2 linked regions of the Flexistipes sp. genome follow. Each later gene encodes a partner of the first gene's protein in a complex. Links are inferred from orthologs where the notes say so. Each region holds a gene or a part of one and is shown on either strand. Other genes may lie near its edges.

Region 1 (10,124 bases):
TTTTCTGATTTTTTTGTTTATCAGTATATTTCTTGCCTTATCCATTTATTCCTATTCCCCCGATGATCCTTCATTTTCCAATATTGTTTTTACCGACTACAAATCGGAAGTGCACAATTATTTCGGCAAGCTCGGAGCCTATTCCGCTGATTTTTTCGGTACTATTTTCGGATGGTCCTCACTTTTTCTGCCTTTAATGTTTTTATTTCTGACCTTTAATATCTATTTCGTAAAAAAGGGTAAGCACAGCAAAGGCATTATATACCTCAATGCCCTGCTGTTTTTTCTTATTTTGGCAGGTATGAGCCTTTTTACCGGCTTTACAGGTGTTGATGATTTTTATTTTCACCTGAAATACGGAGGGGGCGTCATAGGCCTTGTTTCCAGAGATTTCCTTGCTTCACTGATCGGGGACATCGGCGGAATAATACTCTCTTTATTTGTGGTACTCTCTTCTGTTTTTCTTTTTGTAAGGATTAATTTTACAAATTTTAATATAAGGCAGATGAAACCGCATATTAAATTCAATCTTAAAAAATCAAAAACCCCAAAAACTACAAAAGAACGACCTTCAAAAAAATCATCGAAAAAGAACAATAAGAAAGCGGATAAATCTCAAAAAACACCTGCTGCTGATGCTGAATCCGAAGATGAAGACGTAAAGGTTTCGGATACATTTGAGCCTGAGAATGTGAAAAAAGCAAGATACAGTATACCTTTAAATTTGCTGGAAGAATCTGAAAAAATCAGTTTTGCGGAATCCGAGGCAGAATTGAGGCAAAAGGGTAAGATTCTGGAAGAAAAACTTCATGATTTCGGTGTTAACGGACATATCAGGGAAATAAAGCCCGGTCCTGTTGTTACTCTCTATGAATTTGAGCCTGCCCCGGGGGTAAAGGTAAATAAGATATCCAATCTTGAGAATGATCTGGCTTTGGCCATGAGTGCGGTAAGTGTGCGCATAATAGCACCGATACCAGGTAAGTCGGTTGTGGGGATTGAACTGCCGAACAAAAGGAGAGCCGCAGTTTCTCTCAGGGAGCTGATAAACACGAAAGATTTTGCAAAGCCGGAATCACAGCTTACCATAATTCTCGGAAAAGATATTGCAGGCAAACCGTATATCACCGATCTTACAAAAATGCCCCATTTGCTGATAGCAGGCACTACGGGAAGCGGGAAATCTGTTTCCGTGAATACGATAATATGTTCGATAATTTATAAATCTTCCCCTGAGAATGTAAAATTCGTAATGGTGGATCCTAAAATGGTTGAGTTGAGTGTATATGAAGATATCCCGCATTTGGCGGCACCAGTGGTTACCGATCCCAGGAAAGCCTCAAATGTGTTGAAGAATGTTGTGGAGGAGATGGAAAACAGGTATACCCTTTTGGCTGATAACAGAGTCAGGAATATAGATTCCTATAATGAAAAAGCTTCGAAAAGTTCTGAGATGGAAAAGATGCCTTATCTCGTTGTCGTGGTCGATGAGTTTGCCGATTTAATGATTGTTGCCGGTAAAGAGGTTGAGCAATCCATCATGAGGATTGCCCAAATGGCAAGAGCTGTTGGAATTCACCTGATACTGGCCACCCAGAGGCCTTCCGTTAATGTGATTACCGGGATAATTAAAGCCAATATGCCCGCACGGCTTTCTTTTCGTGTTTCTTCAAAAACGGACTCAAGAACGATTCTGGATCAAAACGGTGCTGAAACACTTCTCGGTAAAGGTGACAGTCTTTTCATCCCGCCGGGGCACAGCGATCCCGTTCGCATTCACGGCTGTTTTGTAAGTGAATGGGAAGTTAACAATATTGTGACTTACCTGAAAAAACTGGGAACTCCGGAATATAATATGGATCTGGTAAAAGAAGAGGACTCTGATGCCGGTGGTGTCGATGAAACGGAGAAGGATGAGAAGTATTATGAAGCTCTTGATCTTATTCAGAAAAAAGGTACGGCATCCATATCGATGGTTCAGAGATATTTGAGGATTGGTTATAACAGGGCTGCACGTATAATAGAAATTATGGAAAAAGAAGGGGTGATTACGCCGAGCGACGGTACATCCAAACCCAGGGAAGTAATTATAAAGGACTGAATATCCGGGAGGAAAATATGGCCGATTTGTCAGTAAAATATATGGGACTTAACCTGAAACATCCTGTAATTGCCGGGGCATCATCCCTGAGCAAATCCATTGAGGGGATTAGAAAACTTGCATCAGCCGGAGCGTCGGCTGTGGTGATTAAATCGCTTTTTGAAGAGGAGCTGAGACATGATGAGGATTACGGCGATGACTATCACCCGGAAGCATATGCCTATGAAATTTCGGATGCCTTTGTTATGTACGGCACAAGCAACTATTTGAAACTCATAGAAAAGGCCAAAGCGGAAGTGGACATTCCCGTGATTGCAAGTGTCAATTGCCTGGGCGGCAAATGGTGGACTGACTTTGCATCTGAAGTGGAAAGTGCCGGAGCCGATGCTCTTGAGCTCAATATAGCTTACCTGCCATTTGATAAGGATGAAAAACCTTCAGAAATAGAAAAGAAATATTCACAAATAGTTTCGAATGTGAAAAAAGTCGTTGGGATACCCGTTGCCGCTAAAATAGGACAGTATTTTACAAATATCCCCGGTATTGTTTCAGAGATTGAAAAAAGCGGGGCAGACGCAGTTGTAATGTTTAACAGGTTTTACAGACTCGGGATTGATATAGAAAAACTTGAATTTAAACCGGTGGAATTTTTCAGCACCGAAGCTGAAACATACAGTGCACTAAGATGGGTGGGAACAATTTCACCACAAACAAAACTTGATATCTCCGCCACTACGGGTATCCATTCGGCGGATGCTGCTATTCAGCATATTCTCTCCGGTGCTAAAACGTTACAGGTGGCTTCAGCCATGTATACAAAGGGGGAGAAAGTCCTTCAGGAAATTGCTTCCGGAATAGAGCGTTATCTGGATGAAAACGGATATTCTTCTCTTGATGATATCCGCGGTAAAATGGTGAAGAGTTTGGAAAACCGCCGGGCTCTGGAGCGTACTCAATATATGAAAGTAGCCGGCGGCTACGGAGTTAATGTTTAACATTCACCACTTCCCTAATAATGCATCACGGTTTTTTCTGCGTACATTTTGGGGTCTCACCAAATTTGCCCTGATTAATAATTATTACGATTCAGGTAAATTTTTACTTTAATTACGGATAAAAAACAATATAATAATCCTGTGTACGTTAGAAGTTTGCGCCGGCTGGAATATGTTTGAGAAGACCGAGATTTTTTTATGCGGGAAAATGGATTATTTTTTCCTTTCTGTAAATTTTTAACGACATTTATTTACTGAACTCAAGTTTTGTATAGGTTAACCGGAGGTTTGTTTGGATAGGATTACAGCAGAGGAAGCCAAAAGGCTTTTTGAAAGAAATGATATACTTCAATTGGGCAGACTTGCCAATGAAAAAAAGAAACATCTGCATCCGGGCAATTATGTAACTTTTGTGGTAGACAGAAATATTAACTATACTAACATTTGTACATGCAAGTGCAAATTCTGCGGATTTTACAAAGACAAACAGGAAAACGGCGCGTATCTGATTGATCAGGATGAGCTCGCCAAAAAGATAGAAGAAACCACGGCTCTGGACGGCACACAGATACTTCTGCAGGGAGGACTTCATCCCGGCCTTGATATTCAATACTACGAAGAACTGCTGGGATTTATTAAGAAAAATTTTGATATCTGGATTCACGGGTTTTCTCCGCCTGAAATCGATCATATTGCAAAACTGAGCAGTCTTACCATTGAAGAAACATTTACCCGATTAAAAGCTGCCGGTCTCGATTCTATGCCGGGAGGCGGGGCGGAGCTTCTTGTGGATACTGAGCGCTCCCGGATAAGCCCGAATAAAATCAATTCGAAACAGTGGCTTGATATTATGCGTAAAGCACATTCAGCAGGACTCAGGACTTCTGCCACAATGATGTTTAAGAAAAGTGATTCGGTTGATAATATTCTTGAGCACCTTTCAAAAATCAGAGAGCTGCAGGATGAAACAGGCGGTTTCACCGCCTTTATTCCGTGGCCTTTGCAGCCTGATAATACGGAGCTGGATGAAGAACACTCAACTGCTGTCGACTATTTGAAAGTTTTGGCACTAAGCAGGATTTTTCTGGATAATGTTAGTAACATACAGGTTTCCTGGGTTACCCAGGGTGAAAAGATAGGGCAAACCGGCTTGTTTTTCGGCGGTAATGATTTTGGCAGTCTTATGATAGAGGAAAATGTTGTGGCGGCATGCGGTGCAACATACTCGATGAGTATAGACTCAATTCTGCATAACATAAGAGAGGCCGGTTTTGTGCCGGCTCAGAGGGACATGGAGTACAATATAATCAAGGTATTTGATTGAAAAAATTGTTTGATAAAATTGACAATTTTGCAGATCAAGCTAATGTTAAGTATATATGCGCGATGGAGTACATTGATACAATCCGGCCTATGTCCGGATTGAGTTTCAACAGTTATAATAAAAGAGGAGCTGTTAAGGGGTAAAATGAATAAACATATAATCATTAAAGGGGCAAGAGAGCATAATCTTAAGAACATCTCTTTGGAAATTCCCAAAGACCAGATGGTCGTTATTACAGGCGTGAGCGGTTCCGGTAAGTCCACACTTGCTTTTGACACCCTTTATGCTGAGGGTCAGAGGCGTTATGTGGAATCCCTTTCCGCATATGCAAGGCAGTTTCTGGAACTTATGGAAAAGCCCGATGTGGATTCCATAGAATTTTTGTCACCTGCTATCAGCATTGAGCAGAAATCCATAAGCAAAAACCCCAGATCCACTGTCGGGACAATTACGGAGATTTACGATTATCTGCGTTTACTTTTTGCCAGAGCAGGGGAAGTTTACTGTCCTTCCTGCGGGGAGAGAATTCAGAATTACACGGTTCAGCAGATTGTAGATTTTATTATGGGGCTGCCGGAAAAGTCAAAAGTGCAGATATTATCACCCGTTGTCCTGGGTCGGAAAGGAGAGTACAAACAGCTCCTTTCAAAACTTCTTAAAAGCGGTTATGTGAGGGCGTTTGTCGATGGAGAACTGCATCGGCTGGAAGAGGAAATATATCTTGATAAGAATGTAAAGCATTCGATTAGTGTCGTTGTGGACAGAGTGAAGATAAAAGAGGATATCCTGCGGCGGGTTACCGACTCCGTAGAAACGGCGCTCAGATTGTCCGACGGTCTTTTAGAAGTGGATGTTGAGGGAGCTAAGCATCTCTTCAGCGAGCATTTTGCCTGTCCGGACTGCAATGTAAGTATAGCTGAAATCGAGCCCAGGAGTTTTTCTTTTAACAATCCATTCGGTGCCTGCCCGGCATGTGACGGTCTCGGCGAAAAAATGATTTTTGACCTGGACTCTTTGGTTCCTGATCAGAACATCAGCATAAGAAACGGTGCTATTAAACCGTGGGAAAAATTTGATAATTTCCATTATTACAATACACTCAATGCGCTGGCTGAAAAGTACGGCATTGATTTGAACGTTCCGTTCAAGAAGCTTAAAAAGGAACATATTGATATAATTTTATACGGAACCAAAGAGCCCCTGCGTTTGTTTACGTTTAAAGGGGATAAAAAGATATTTTATGACAAAAAATTTAACGGTGTGGTGGGATATCTCAGGGAAAAGCTTTATTCAAACAGACCTTCAGATGTTGAATATGCAAAAACATTTATGTCCAAGATGCCCTGTGACGAGTGCGGTGGCACAAGACTGAGAAAGGAGAGCCTTTCGGTAAAAATCGGAGGAAAAAATATTTATGAAATCTCCACACTCAATATATCTCATGCCTTGGAATTTATATCCTCCACCAGATTTGAAGGTTTTAAAAAGGAAGTTGCCGAAAAGATAATACGGGAAATCGGCAGAAGACTCAGGTTTCTTCTCAGTGTAGGACTGGATTATATAACTCTCGACAGGAAAGCATCCACCCTGAGCGGGGGAGAGGCTCAGAGAATAAGACTGGCCACTCAGGTGGGTTCCGGACTAACAGGTGTTATGTATGTTCTGGATGAGCCGAGTATCGGTTTGCACCAAAGGGATAACGATATGCTTATTTCCACATTAAAGGATTTGAGGGACATCGGCAATTCTGTTTTGGTGGTGGAGCATGATGAAGATACGATATTAAAGTCCGACTATGTTGTGGATATGGGCCCCGGTGCCGGAAGGCATGGCGGGGAGGTGGTTTTCACCGGTTCTCCGGAAGAGTTGAAAGACTGTAAAACAAGCCTTACAGGAGATTATTTATACGGCAGAAACGAAATTGCACTGCCGGAAAAGAGAAAATCTCCCCAATCCGGTTTTATCAAAATACTCGGCGCAAGACAGCATAATATGAAAAATGTAGATGTTTCCATACCTCTGGGGCTGTTTACATGTGTCACCGGTGTAAGCGGCTCAGGCAAATCAACGCTTATTATGGACATTTTGTATCCTTCCCTTAAACGCAGGATACTATCCTCACCGATAAAACCCGGGGATCATGACGGATTAAAGGGGTATGAAAATATAGATAAAGTTATTGATATTGACCAATCCCCCATTGGCAGGACGCCCCGTTCAAATCCTGTTACATACACCGGAATCTTTACAGACATCAGGGATATTTTTGCCCAGACACCGGATTCAAAAATCAGAGGATTTAAACCGGGGAGATTCAGTTTTAATATCAAAGGCGGAAGGTGCGAGAATTGCAGCGGAGAGGGTTATATTAAAATTGAGATGCATTTTCTTCCCGACATGTACGTAAAATGTGATGTCTGCCAGGGCAAACGTTATAACAGAGATACCCTTGATATAAAGTATAAGGGGAAAAATATTGCAGATGTGCTTGATATGACCGTAAATCAGGCTTTTGAATTTTTTGAAAATATCCCTAAACTTAAGAATAAGCTGCAGGTCTTAAGGGATGTGGGGCTGGGTTATATAAAACTTGGTCAGCCTGCAACAACATTATCCGGCGGAGAAGCACAGAGGATAAAGCTTTCTAGAGAACTGATGAAAAGGTCAACAGGGAAAACTCTTTATATTTTTGACGAACCCACAACAGGTTTGCACTTTGAAGATATAAAAAAATTAATAAATATATTTGAAAGGCTGACAAAAACGGGAAATACAGTTATAGTTATAGAACATAATCTGGATGTTATAAAATGTGCGGATTACATTATTGATTTAGGCCCGGAAGGTGGAGACCGAGGGGGAGAAGTTGTTTTTACAGGGACTCCAGAGGAATGTGTGAAATGTGAAGAGTCTTATACAGGCAAATATTTAAGGAGTAAAGTGGAGCATAATGTGGTACTCCAGGACTAAGGCGTTATTTTTAATTACTGTATTCATCTTATCTCTGGCTGCACAGAGTGCAGCATCATTGAAATCTGAATATTTTGCAGCAAAAGATGAACTGGCTGCGCTGGAAAAATCAAAAAATGTTTCTCACAGTGCATATGACAGGGTTGCCAACAAATTTTACAGTATATACAGCCGTGATCCCAAATACTGGCTTGCTGATGATTCTTTATACCTTTGCGGTAAAACCTATCTGAAAAGTTACTGGAGATTTGACAAAAAATATGATCTGAAGAATGCCCTTAAATATTACAGACTTCTCGGTGCAAATTATGATTCGAAATGGGCTGCGGATTCGTATTTAAAATCGGCATATATATATTCGGAACTTAATGATTATATTTCTGCCAAATATATGCTCAGAAGAGCTATTGAAAAATTTCCCGGCTCCTATTCTGCAGAAGAGGCTGAAAGACGGCTTGACGAGATTGAAAAAAAGCTGGGGAATGATAACGAAATCAATGTGAATTTTACTCAGAATAATCCCAAAGAGGAAGCTTTTGATAATGTTGTGAACGGCAGTAAAAACACCGGCAATGATGATGCTGAAAGTGTGAACTCCACAGTTGGTTCCGGAGATATCCTGATAGAAGATATCAGACACTTCAGCAGCAAGGAATACACAAGGGTTGTACTTGATTTATCCGAAAAAGCTGAGTTCGAGAAGCACTGGCTTAAGGCAGACCCATCGCATGACAAACCGCCGAGACTTTTTCTGGATATATATGATACCAGGGTTAATTCCAATATTCAGGAAAAAATTAAGATTAAAGACGGTCTTCTGAAAGCTATACGATGGGGGATTTTTAGAAAGGGTGTAACACGGGTTGTACTTGACAGCCAGAATGTGGAGGATTTTACCGTTTTCAGTCTGAGCAATCCGTCAAGAATCGTAATTGATGTAAGTGACGGGACACTTGTAAATAAAAAGGCTGAGAATAACTGGAATGTACCGGATGACCCATCCACAGATACACTTGCCGGGGTATTCGGACTAAAAGTTAAAACTATTGTCATAGATCCCGGGCATGGCGGTAAAGATCCCGGGGCTGTATATGACGGGTTGCTTGAGAAAAATATAGTTCTGGATATAGGCAAGTATCTCAGGAATTATATTAGAGAAAATACCGACTTGAAAGTTTTTATGACGAGGGAAACTGACCGGTTTATACCACTGGAGGAACGGACTGCTTTTGCCAACAGGAAAAAAGCTGATATATTTGTTTCCATTCACGTGAATGCAGCGAGAAACAGGAGAGCCCGGGGTGTTGAAACCTATGTTCTTAACGTTACAAATGATGAAGAAGCCCTGAAAGTGGCCGCTCTTGAAAATAAAGCTACAGAAAAATCACTTTCGGACTTACAGGGTATTTTGAAAGATATTATGCTTAATTCCAAACTTGAAGAATCTCTTATGCTTGCCCAGTTTGTGCAGGATGATGTTGTGGCTCAGATAAAGAAGAAAAGTCTTGGTGTAAAGCAGGCACCGTTTTACGTACTGGTGGGAGCTAAGATGCCTTCAATTTTGGTGGAATGCGGTTTTCTCTCAAACAGCACCTTTGCTAATAAAATACGCTCTTCTGACTACAGACGCGATATAGCCCGGGGCATATATAAGGGGATAATCGGTTATATAGAAAAGTACAATGGCAAGGGTTAATGTTTTTACGCAAAACAATACGATCTTTTCTTATTTTATTCCTTTCAGTCACTTCGCTGCTGGTGATGCTGAATCTTCTTCTTTCCATTTATCCTGAAAAGATTATTTCATACTTTCTACCTGAAAATTATTCCGTTGCAATCGAAGAAATGCCTTCGGTTTTTCTCCCTTTTTACTTGACTGTATCAGGGCTGGAGGTCAGTTCTGAAAAATTCGACCTGAGTGTCCGTAAAATGGATTTGAAAGCTGACTATAAATCGCTTGTGAATTCAGGTCGCTTCCTTTCGGTAACCGTCTTTGACGGCGGCTTTCGATATCGCAGTGGCCGGGATATAAATGATGTTGAAGTAAGCGTCATTCCCGATATTTTCAAAGTTATTCGTATATATGATACAACCGTAAAATATGAATCTGAGCCGGTAATAGTTACTTTAAATGCCAATAGTCTGTTCTTTGATGGTTTCTCAGGTGCAATCAGCGGACATTTCAGGGAGTCTTCGATATCCTCAGACAGAGCGGAACAGACATTCACAGGGAGTGTAAAAGCACGTTTGCTGGAGCAGAATGAGCTGATTGTTGATCATTTGAAACTGAACGGCAAGGATTTTTATATAAATATTGAAAACGGTAAATTCAGCGAAGGGGAAAATTATGCGGTTTTCGATGGGGCTTTCGATACGGAAGTTTTAAATATTTTTACTAAACTTGATGAGGGGAAGCTTAATGTAAAGGGCAAATATGATTCGGGGAAATTGTCCGCAAGAGCTGAATTAATCAATATAAGAGCGGATAATTTAACAATTGGCGGTTTTGTTGATGTGTATGGGAATATTTTTGAGAAGCTTCTTTTTGAAAGCAGCAAACTAAGCATTTATGGCATGCAAATAAGCTGCGAAGGCAGTTTTATGCCTAAATCTTTTGATACAAAGCTGACCTACCGTTTTATAAAACAGCCTGTTTTGTTTGAGAATAAAAATTACAGGGTAAAACTGGGAGGCGGCAACGCTTCAATCACTCAGAATTTCAGTAGATTCGCCG
Region 2 (10,612 bases), on another replicon or contig:
CTTGTTGTTGCTTTGAACTCAGACGATTCTGTGAAAAAACTGAAAGGTGATACAAGGCCCATTAATAAACTTGATGAAAGAATGGAGTTTATTTCATATATAAAAGGGGTGGATTTTGTCACCTGTTTCAGCGTTGATACTCCCTACGATTTGATTAAATTTATAAGACCGGATGTATTGGTTAAAGGCGGAGATTGGCCCATTGAATCGATTGTGGGAGTGGACATTGTTACTGCTGACGGCGGCAGAGTGGAATCTCTGAAATTTGAAGAGGGGTATTCCACAACCTCGATTATAGAAAAAATAGTGAAGATATACTGTTAACATGAAAGGTTATACTCATTTATGGGGTGCATCCAAGCTCCATTTTTTAAAAGAAAATCTGGTTGATGATAATTCGCTGAATATAATAATTGTTGACGATCCGGCTGCCTATGAAAAGATTGTCAATGAAGCGAACTTCTTTTTACCACATCTTAATCCTGTCTCATTGCCACCTTATTTTCAGGAGCCTTTTGAATTGGCAAGGGTTTTGCCGGAAATTTTTACCAAACGCGCAAATGCCCTTAATGCGGTTTTAAATAATGAGACTTCTCTTGTTATTACAACATTGTATGGTCTGTTAAAAAAACTTCCGCCAAAAGACGTATTTCTTTCTTCCATTTTAGATATTGAAATAGGCACGGAAATTACAAGAGAAGAATTTATATATTACCTGGACATTTTAGGATTTGTTAATGTTGAAATTGTTGACGGTATCGGTGAGTATGCTTTCAGAGGAGATATCTTCGACCTGCTGCCGCCGGGGTATGATCTGCCGGTGAGGATTGAATTTTTTGATGACGATGTTGAGCAGATTTACCTTTATAAACCTGATACCCAACGAAAAGTTGAAAACCTGGAAAAGATAAAACTAATGCCTGCAACAGAAGGTATTTTTGAAACGGAAGAATTTAAAAGAGCACTAAAAGGACGGCGGGAACTTGAGGAGGCCGAACTTTTCGGTAAGTTTGCAGGCTTTCACTGGTTTGCACCTCTTGTTTATGACAAGATGGACAGCTTTTTCGATTATACCCGGCAGGATGTTAAGCTTTATTTTCTATCGGAAAGCGGGAAGAGTTATATAAGTGTTTTTTACGACTGGATTTCGGAAAAGTCTGAATCCCGGGAAGAAGAACTTGTTTTATCCAATTTTGTCTCCAAAAATGTTTTAAATGATATTGATGAGAACTCTTTTGTTCATCTTGTAGAGCTTGATACTTCTGAAGATCTTACAAGACCGGATTATGGAAGCCCAAGGCTTAAACTGGGTGTTTCCAAAAATGTTTACGAATCGCTGGATAAGTTTATACATACGTTGAAAAGTCTGTTAAATGAAAAGTATATCGTTATTGCTGCAATTGGGAGCAGCAAATTTTACAGTCTGCTAAAACAGTTCTGTGAAGACTACAGTGTAGGCATAACGGAAATTTCACATTTAGATGAGGCGGAAATACCTTCTTTTTATGTTTACAGAGATACAGTAAGCGGTGGTTTTACAGACCAGAAGACACGAACAGCACTTTTTTCAGATGAGGATATCTTCGGTTTTTCCAAAAAAAGGAAAAAAAGCAGAAACAAAGAGGTTTTTAAAACTTCACTTTCCGATCTTTCTGCAGGCGATTATATCGTGCATGTGGATTACGGTATCGGAATTTTTAAAGGGCTTGTTCACAAATCTATAGGAGGCATTGAATCCGATTTTCTGGAACTTGAGTATGATAAAGGTGAAATATTATATGTTCCGCTGGAATCTATTAACCTTATCCAAAAATATGTGGGCTCAGGTGAATCATCTCCCCGTATAAGCAGTCTTCAAAGCTCAAAATGGAGTAAGTTAAAGAACCAGGCTAAGAAAAGTGCTAAAAAGCTGGCAATGGATTTGTTGAAGCTTTATGCTGAAAGAAAAGCCTTAAACGGTTTTTCCTTTCAAAATGACGGCTTTTTGGTCAGGGAGCTTGAAAACAGTTTCTTATTTGAGGAAACGGAGGACCAGCTTTCAGCTATACTGGATGTTTACAGAGACATGGAAGCTGATTATCCTATGGAGCGTTTGGTTTGCGGTGATGTTGGTTTTGGAAAAACGGAAGTAGCGGTCAGGGCTGCCGGTAAGGCTGTTGCCGCCGGTAAACAAGTGGCTGTTCTGGCTCCGACAACAGTTCTGACAAGGCAGCATTTTGAATCTTTCAGGCAGAGATTCAACGATCTCCCCGTTAAGATTGATTATATAAGCAGGTTGAAGACCCCAAAAGAAATTAAAAAGACATTAAAAAAGGTTGCAGATGGTGAGGTGGACATACTGATAGGAACACACCGCCTTCTTTCCACAGATGTTCATTTTAACGATTTGGGACTTCTTGTTATAGACGAGGAGCAGCGGTTCGGTGTGGCTCATAAAGAGAAAATCAGCGATATGAGAAGTAATATCGATGTTTTGACACTAACAGCCACGCCTATTCCGAGAACACTTCAGCTCTCCATTTCGGGGATAAGAGATATCAGTGTTATAGAAACTCCGCCGGCTGACAGACTGCCGATTATTACAAAAATAGTAAGGCAGGATGGGAATATCGGAAAATTAATAGAAAATGAAATGAAAAGGGGCGGGCAGGTTTATTTTCTCCATAACAATGTTAAGGATATTGTCAATACGGCTTCCTGGGTGCAATCGATGGCACCGTATGCCCGGGTGGATATTGCCCACGGTCAGATGAGCTCCATCCAGCTGGAAAAAGCCCTGATAAAGTTTTATGAAGGGGAAACTGACGTGCTTGTATGTACTACCATTATAGAAAACGGAGTTGACATAGCTAATGCCAATACAATTATTGTTAATTCTGCTGGTAATTTCGGGCTTGCACAGCTTTATCAGCTGAAGGGCAGGGTTGGAAGGTCAGACAAAAGGGCTTACTGTTATCTCGTGGTGGATAATCTTGAAGCGTTGAATCAGATTGCAAAAAAACGGCTGCAGATTATACAGCAGCTGTCTGATCTAGGGAGCGGTTTTAAAATTGCCTCCTACGATTTGCAGCTGAGAGGTGCCGGAGATCTGCTTGGTGCTGAACAGTCCGGATTTGTGACAAATATAGGATATGAATTATACCTTCAGATGGTTCACGATGCAGTAAAGGAACTTCAGGGTAAAGGCGGAATTAAAAATGAAGTGGAGATACAATCGAATGTTTCATACTATATTCCGGCTGAATATGTTCCCAATCCGGAAACAAGAATGAATTATTATAACAGAATATCTGGAATAGCTGAGAAAGATGATGTTGATAATTATATGGAGGAGTTCCAAACGATTTACGGTGATATTCCGGAACCGGTAAAAAACCTTTTGAAAATCTTTTATATAAAGAACCTGGCTTCGGGATGCGGAGTAATTAAATTAACCATATTCAGCAGTAAAATGAAAATCTCTTTCGACAAAAATGTAACCCTTGATCCGGCTATTATTCTAAATTTAATCAGTGAACTGCAGCTGAAAGCAAATTTCAGTTCTGAGTATGAAATCAGCATTGTGAGCAAAGAGAACGATATCCTTGAAACTTCCATTGCTTTTTTTGAAAGTCTGGCGGAGATATTTTCACTTGAGAAATCATATGCATAATAGTATTGATTGATGGTGGGGTTGGTGAATGTTTAAAGTAATTGTATTGTGTTTTTTTCTTATAATTGGATGCGGACAGCAGAAAGAAAATGTTACAGATGATTCCAAGAAAACACCTGCAGAGGAGAAATCTCAGGTTACTCAAAAAAAGCAGCCCGTACTCAAAATTAACAACAATGCTTATTATGTTGAAGATATAATAAACTACGCTTACTATACTCTCTCTGAAATGAATGAGGAAAATAAAAACAACCCGGAAGTTAAAAAAGAGATTATTGAAAATTTTATTGATCATAAGCTTCTTTTGAAAAAGGCGGAAAACAGTGGTATAACTGTGGACGATGCTAAAGTTAAAAGGGTCTTGGATAACTTTAAATCCGCTTTCGGTAAAGAAAATCTCAGTACATATACCAATAAACCTGTTCTTGATATCAGAAGACTGAGTAATGTTATAAAGGAGCAGCTGATAATACAAAAATTTTTAGCTGAGAAGCTTAAAAATATTAAACTGGAAGAAAAAGATTTGAAAAATTATTACGATGAATTTGTAAAAAGATATAAAGGTGTGACTTTATACCATATATACCATCTGGTAGCTGATAATGCCGAGAGTGCCGGAAAAGCCAGACAGCTTATGAGGCAAAGGCATGCATTCAGCGATGTGGTAAAGAAATTTTCTGTGGGCACTCTGAAGGAGGAGGGCGGTGATATGGGTTATGTCGATATAAGCAATTACCCCGCGCCATTCCAGCAGGTCAAAGAAATGCGGATAGGCAGTGTAAGCAGTGTGATAAAATCTGATTACGGCTATCATATTTTTAAACTGGTGGATATAAAAAGAAATATCCGACCTGATTTTAAAGAAATCAAAAGTAAACTTTACTCGGAATTGTTTATCAAAAAACAAGATGAGTTATTGGATAATTTAACGAAGGAGTTACGGTCAAATGCGAAAATTACTATTAGTGACAATGTTAGCTTTGTTCTTAGTCCAAAACCCCCTGAACGCTCAGATAATTGATAAGATACTGGCGGTTGTCGGCGACGAAGTGATTACCAAGTATGAGGTGGAATCATTTAACCCGGAAAGGGTTAAGCAGATTTATTCTATTGAAAATGAAGAAAAGAAGGATAAAATACTTCAGGAGTACTATGATAATGTACTCGATTTTCTTGTGAAACAGTACAAGATTGAAATTGCAGCAAAAAGAGAAGGGGTGGAAGTTACAGAGGCAGAAACCAACGCCGCTTTACAGGATGTTTTAACCAAAAATAATGTCAGTATGATGCAGCTGAAATCGGCACTTAAAGAGCGGGGGCTAACTCTTGCCAAATATAAGTGGCAGATTAAAATGGATATATTGAAATCCAGAATAATGAGCAGGATTATTGCTCCAATGGTTGTTGTTACTAACGAAGATATAAGGGATTATATAGATGAGCACCCTGAAATGGATTTGTCAGACAAGTATGAACTGAGAATGATTGAAGTTAAAAACAAAGATGAATTTAAAAAGATGAAAGATTATTTGGAAAGTCATTCCTTTTCGGATACGGCGATTAAGTTTTCAAAAGCTGCTTCTGCAAAATCCGGGGGATATATCGGTTTTGTAAGTCCGGATCAGATTGCTGAAGTTATTCAGAAGAAACTGGAAAATGCAAAAGCCGGAGATGTTTTCCGCGTCAATAATGATAACAGTATTCAGTTATTTAAGGTGGAGTCGTTTTCCAGTAAATATGATGTTGATAATAAGACAAGAGAGGAGATCGTTTCAAAAATAAGGGAAAAAAAGCTGCAAAACGTTTATGAAAACTGGCTTGAAGAGCACAGTGAAACGATATATGTCAAATACAAGTATTGATTTATAATTGTTGATTTTTAGTAAGCAGGTAATATTTTGTTTAGGAAATAAATAGCAAAAACCGGAGGTAAAACATACTATACGGCTACACTGAAAATCTGAAGGCGAAGTTTTTAAAGCGATTTGAGAGACTGGATAAGAGAAAAAGTAAATCAACAGCGATCATTTCCAATGATCTTATAAAAAACATTACTTCCCTTTCTTATGAGACAGGTCAACAGATCGGTCTGTTGATCGACAGGAACAATACCATTCAATATGTACTTGTTGGCACAAATAAAGAAGTTCTTATACCAAAACTGCACAGATTTGCGCTTGTGCCTGGTAAATTGCGCGGCTTAAGGCTGGTACACACACATTTATACAATGAAGAACTGACAGATGATGATTTTACCGATCTTGTTCTTTTACGGCTCGACTCCGTATCTGCTGTTACTATGGATGAAAACGGTAATCCCCTTCAAATGCATTCAGCACACATTATGCCGCCGGATGCTGATAAACCCTATGAGGTTTTTACCGATAAAGACCCCTACGACCAGAAGCTGGATTATTCAAGTTTTATTAAATCCCTGGAAGAAGAGGTTGAAAGTAAAACAAAGCAGCTCCATGAAACAAAATTATATGAAAGTGCAATACTCATAGGTGTCTATAGTAATAAATATGAAGCCGGAGAATCCATGGCAGAATTGAGAGAACTCGCTGCCAGTGCAAAAATTGAGGTCATGGATACCTTCTATCAGATTAAAAACAAGCCTAATCCAAAATATATTGTGGGTTCCGGTAAGTTAAAGGAGATTGTCATCAAAGCTCTTTCCAGCGGTGTGGATTATCTGATTTTCGATAATCAGCTTTCACCGGCTCAATCAAAGGCCGTTGCAAATTTTACTGAGCTCAAAGTGATAGACAGAACGCAGCTGATTCTGGATATTTTTGCCGCACGTGCAAAGTCAAATGAAGGTAAGCTGAGGGTTGAGCTTGCCCAGTTGAAACATATTCTTCCGAAACTCAGCGCAAGGGACGATTCCCTTTCCAGACTCACAGGGGGGATAGGTGGCAGAGGCCCCGGTGAAACAAAACTTGAAGTGGATCGTCGTAGAATTAACGATAGAATAGCTTTTTTAAACAAGAAACTGAAAAATATAGAAAAAAACAGAAATGTTCAAAAAGGTAAAAGGCTGAAAAATAATTTACCCATTGTGTCGATTATTGGATATACAAATGCCGGGAAATCCACTCTGCTCAATGCTCTTACCAAGTGTGACACATATTCGGACAATCTTATGTTTGCGACACTTGACACCAGCTCCAAACGTATCAGGTTTCCAAGAGAACGGGATGTTATTATAACCGATACGGTGGGTTTTATAAGAGATCTGCCCTCCGGTCTCAAAGGGGCATTTAAATCAACACTGGAGGAGTTGGATGATTCCGATCTGCTGCTGGAAGTTGTGGATGCCTCAAGTTATCATTATAAGCAGCATATTCAGTCTGTGTTGGAAATTTTAAATGAGCTAGGTTTAAATGAGAAAAGAAAAATACTTGTTTTCAACAAAATTGATAAACTGAGCGAAGATGAAATTTTTGAGATTGAGAGGGAATATACTGAAGCCGTTCTTGTTTCAGCAATAAAGAAAACCAGTCTTGACCCGCTTCTGAAAAAAATACAGTCCGTATTGTTTCAGGAAGGAAAAGAAGTGCTTTTCAGCGGCCAGCATTAGTCATTTAAATGTTTTTCCATGAAAAGGACTATCCTGTCTTTTCTGATATAATAATCAAAATCTCCGTTAGCAGTATTTTCAACCATGTCTGTATAGCCGGTGCTTAATGCGGTTTTTAAACCTGGGCGGTTCAGCTTGATGAAACGATTTAATTCTGTTCCTTTGCCGTCAGGAAGGGAGTAATCGATTACCACCAGATCAAAGTTGTTTTCATTGATTAAACTTATTGCTTCTTTAATATTTTCGGCACATTCGAACTGGAATTTGTACTTCCTGGAAAGTATGGAAAATATATTTTTAAAATGTTTTTCATCATCCACAAGAAGGATTTTCATTACTTTACACCGTATGAATTTTAGTATAAAACTATCTTAGTGATATAATGACGGAGGATCAAGTGTTTAATAGGTTATTTAATATTTTGTTAATTACTGCTTTTTTGATACCCAATTTACTGTTTGCGGCGAGTCTTGATAACCTTATCAACAGGTTTGAAAATATTAATACGATGCATGCTCAATTTACCCAGAAAACAGAGATAAAAGGCTTTGGTGAGGATATTTACGAAGGAGAAATTTATCTTATTAATAACGAGAAAGTTTTGTGGGATTATAACAAACCTTATGAGCAATATTATCTGTTTACCAGAGACACGATGGAATACTATGACAGTTCCACAGATCAGCTTATCAGACAGAAGGTTACATCAAGCAGCGGAAACAACATTGTTTTCCAGCTGTTGGTGGATATAAGTAAAGTTAAGGATTCCTTCAGTATAGAAAAAATAGCTGAAGATAAATTCAGGTTAACTCCAAAATCAGATATGGGGTTAAAATACCTTACGATGACTTTTGGTGAAAAGTACCTGGAAAAAATATACAGCGTGGATAAAAAGGGTAATCACACGGAAGTTACATTTGAAAATGTACGCCTGAATGTGGATATACCGGCAGGCGTCTTTGATAAAGAAGTACCTATGGGTACGGAGATTTTCAACTACTGATATGTGCCGTATAATCTCAGTCGGCAACATCAGCTTGGGGGGCACCGGAAAAACCCCGTTTGTTATCTATTTGTGCACGGAACTTCTTAACAGGGGATTTCGTGTCTGTGTATTATCGAGAGGGCATAAGGGGAAAATCGGATTAGGAACAAATATTATTTACGACGGAAGGAAATTTCTTGTTGATAAAGAACTATGTGCTGATGAACCCTTCCTTATAGCTCAAAGGCTTCAGAATGTACCTGTTATTACAGGTAAAGACAGGGTGAAGAGTCTTAAGCTTGCCGTGGAGCGTTTCTCCCCCGATTTTGTTGTTCTGGATGATGCTTTTCAGCACAGAAAAATTCACAGAGATATTGATATTGTACTTTTGGACCATTCAAACCCTGTTTCCACGGGTCTTGTTTTTCCTTTCGGGTATCTCAGGGAGATGCCACGAAATCTTCAGAGGGCGGATATTATTGTATTTACAAGGGCAAAAGATTATAATATTCCCGATAAGGTGAAAAGGTATATTAAGTCAAAGCCTGTTTTTTTCTCCCATATGTTAATTGACGATTTTTATTTTAAAGGTGAAAAGTTTCCCTTAGATGTTGTGCAGAATTACAAGTTTTATGCATTCTCCGGGATTGCTACCAATAAAAATTTTTTCAACATGCTTGCTGGGAAAAATATCCCGATTATTTCATCCAGATCTTTCTCGGATCATCATAGTTATAAGCGGAAGGATTTTACATGGCTTACGGACAGGTTGAAAAAATCCGGAGCAGACTATCTAATAACAACTGAAAAGGATTATGTGAAGTTATCAGATGAGTTAAAAAATAAGACTTTTTATACAGCTGTATCTATGCGCCTGGATAATGATTTGGCTTTCTGGAACAGTATATTTGAAAAATGTGAAAAACCAGAAAAGGCTTAACCTTCTCTGGCTTTTTTATACTATTTTTCTAAAGAAAACTCCATTGTATCAAACCAAAAGCCGTCCTGATGCATAAAATCCAACTCGGCTTCAATGATCTGATAGTGCTTTTCTTCAACGCCTGCAAGTTTGGTAAAGAATTCCTTAACCTCTTTGCTGTAGTCCTTTTGAGCTTCTGCCTTATAGAAATCAATAGCCTTCTTTTCATGGGACAGGGCTATTTTCAGTGCTTCCTCATCTCCGATTTCCCCTTTTTCAACAGGCTGAAGACTTACATCTTTCTGATCCGGCATAAAGTTGGAAAGTCTCCCCTTTGGTACCTCTACTTTTTCTACAGTTGTCCCTTCTGACAAAGAGGAAATCATTCTTTCTATCAGCTCCAGATGGTCAACCTCATCTGATGCCAGCTGAACAAACATGTTCTTGCCGGAGATAACTTTTGTCTCCTTGGCAAATTTGAGATAACTTCTTAATCCTTCTTTTTCTGCTTCATAACCCAATTTTAAAGCTTCCAGTAACTTCTTGTTCGGCATATCCTGCAACCTCCTTAATTTAATATGTAATACAAATTATATAGATTTGTTATTTTTAAACAACCTGAAAATATTTTAAAATATAATATTTTCAAATCAAATACCTCTCATTGATTAATTTATGAGGTTTTCCCAGTTTTCAGTGCTCAGGAAGCTTTCTGTAACTTCAGTATCCATCTTTTTGAAAAGGTCATAAGTCATGCTGAAACTCATAATATTGTCACCAAAGCTGTTTTTGGCAGCATTTCTGGCTGTGATATCTATTAAGCCTATAACACCTTTGGGATTCTCGGTGTTTAACTGCTGATAGGTTAAAATTCCCGCAGATTGGCAGCCGGCACCGAACGGAGCTTCCACATTGTTTATCCCTTTTCTGAAATAGTTGCATAAAACTATCAGAGCTGAAAGCTGGTTAGCGTTACAGAATATTGTTATGCTTACAGGCTTCTCATCTTCTTCTGTTTTACTGAGAGGTTTGAATATTGTATATTTAGCCGGAATATCCATGAAACCCAGCTCATCGATGAAATCTTCAACTATTTCAGGGTCTTTTGCATAGCGTTCCCCGTGGAGGAATTCATGTATAAAATGTTCAGGTGCTTTCCCTTTCATCTGCTCTGCCACTGCTTCACCTTTTGGATATCCTTTGTTACCGTTTGACAGAAATCTTGCAAAACAGTCCGTACCGCCGGGAAAATTTTCATATTGATTTCCGAAGCCCAATCCGACACCTCCACCCGGGCAGCCGAAAGTTTCAGAGTCCACAACAGCAGTTTTTCCTTTAGCGGCTGCAGTCATAAGGGAGATAATGCACCCCCGCTTTCCTTTCTGGAACTGGATTTTTTCTTCAGGGGCTTCGTCTTTCCAGATTGTTGCAACCGGTTCAGTCTTCAGGTTCAGGTATTCACTCATATTGCAT

The links.
Region 2: the proteins of uvrA (region 1) and mfd are in contact, whole or in part, in a crystal structure (PDB 4DFC), measured with the Escherichia coli proteins. The link is inferred for Flexistipes sp. from one-to-one orthologs.

The regions. Positions count from the first base shown.
Region 1 is NZ_JAXKVW010000002.1:15,948-26,071, forward strand. The notes cover bases 4,227-7,590. They hold uvrA (excinuclease ABC subunit UvrA), read left to right. Parts: upstream 4,227-4,564; coding sequence 4,565-7,390; downstream 7,391-7,590. Other genes in these bases: mqnC (cyclic dehypoxanthinyl futalosine synthase), read left to right, coding at 4,227-4,420; UMU13_RS01825 (N-acetylmuramoyl-L-alanine amidase), read left to right, coding at 7,371-7,590. In the rest of the region: UMU13_RS01805 (DNA translocase FtsK), read left to right, coding at 1-2,101; UMU13_RS01810 (dihydroorotate dehydrogenase-like protein), read left to right, coding at 2,119-3,096; more of mqnC, read left to right, coding at 3,389-4,226; more of UMU13_RS01825, read left to right, coding at 7,591-9,086; UMU13_RS01830 (hypothetical protein), read left to right, coding at 9,086-10,124. UniProt on the Escherichia coli protein: The UvrABC repair system catalyzes the recognition and processing of DNA lesions. UvrA is an ATPase and a DNA-binding protein. A damage recognition complex composed of 2 UvrA and 2 UvrB subunits scans DNA for abnormalities.
Region 2 is NZ_JAXKVW010000027.1:6,583-17,194, reverse strand. Bases 1-3,852 are described here. They hold mfd (transcription-repair coupling factor), read left to right. Parts: upstream 1-325; coding sequence 326-3,652; downstream 3,653-3,852. Other genes in these bases: UMU13_RS11560 (peptidylprolyl isomerase), read left to right, coding at 3,681-3,852; rfaE2 (D-glycero-beta-D-manno-heptose 1-phosphate adenylyltransferase), read left to right, coding at 1-324. Outside these bases: more of UMU13_RS11560, read left to right, coding at 3,853-4,673; UMU13_RS11555 (peptidylprolyl isomerase), read left to right, coding at 4,624-5,514; GTPase HflX, read left to right, coding at 5,745-7,235; UMU13_RS11545 (response regulator), read right to left, coding at 7,232-7,570; UMU13_RS11540 (LolA family protein), read left to right, coding at 7,633-8,238; lpxK (tetraacyldisaccharide 4'-kinase), read left to right, coding at 8,171-9,160; UMU13_RS11530 (ferritin family protein), read right to left, coding at 9,181-9,693; UMU13_RS11525 (DUF169 domain-containing protein), read right to left, coding at 9,808-10,612. UniProt on the Escherichia coli protein: Couples transcription and DNA repair by recognizing RNA polymerase (RNAP) stalled at DNA lesions. Mediates ATP-dependent release of RNAP and its truncated transcript from the DNA, and recruitment of nucleotide excision repair machinery to the damaged site.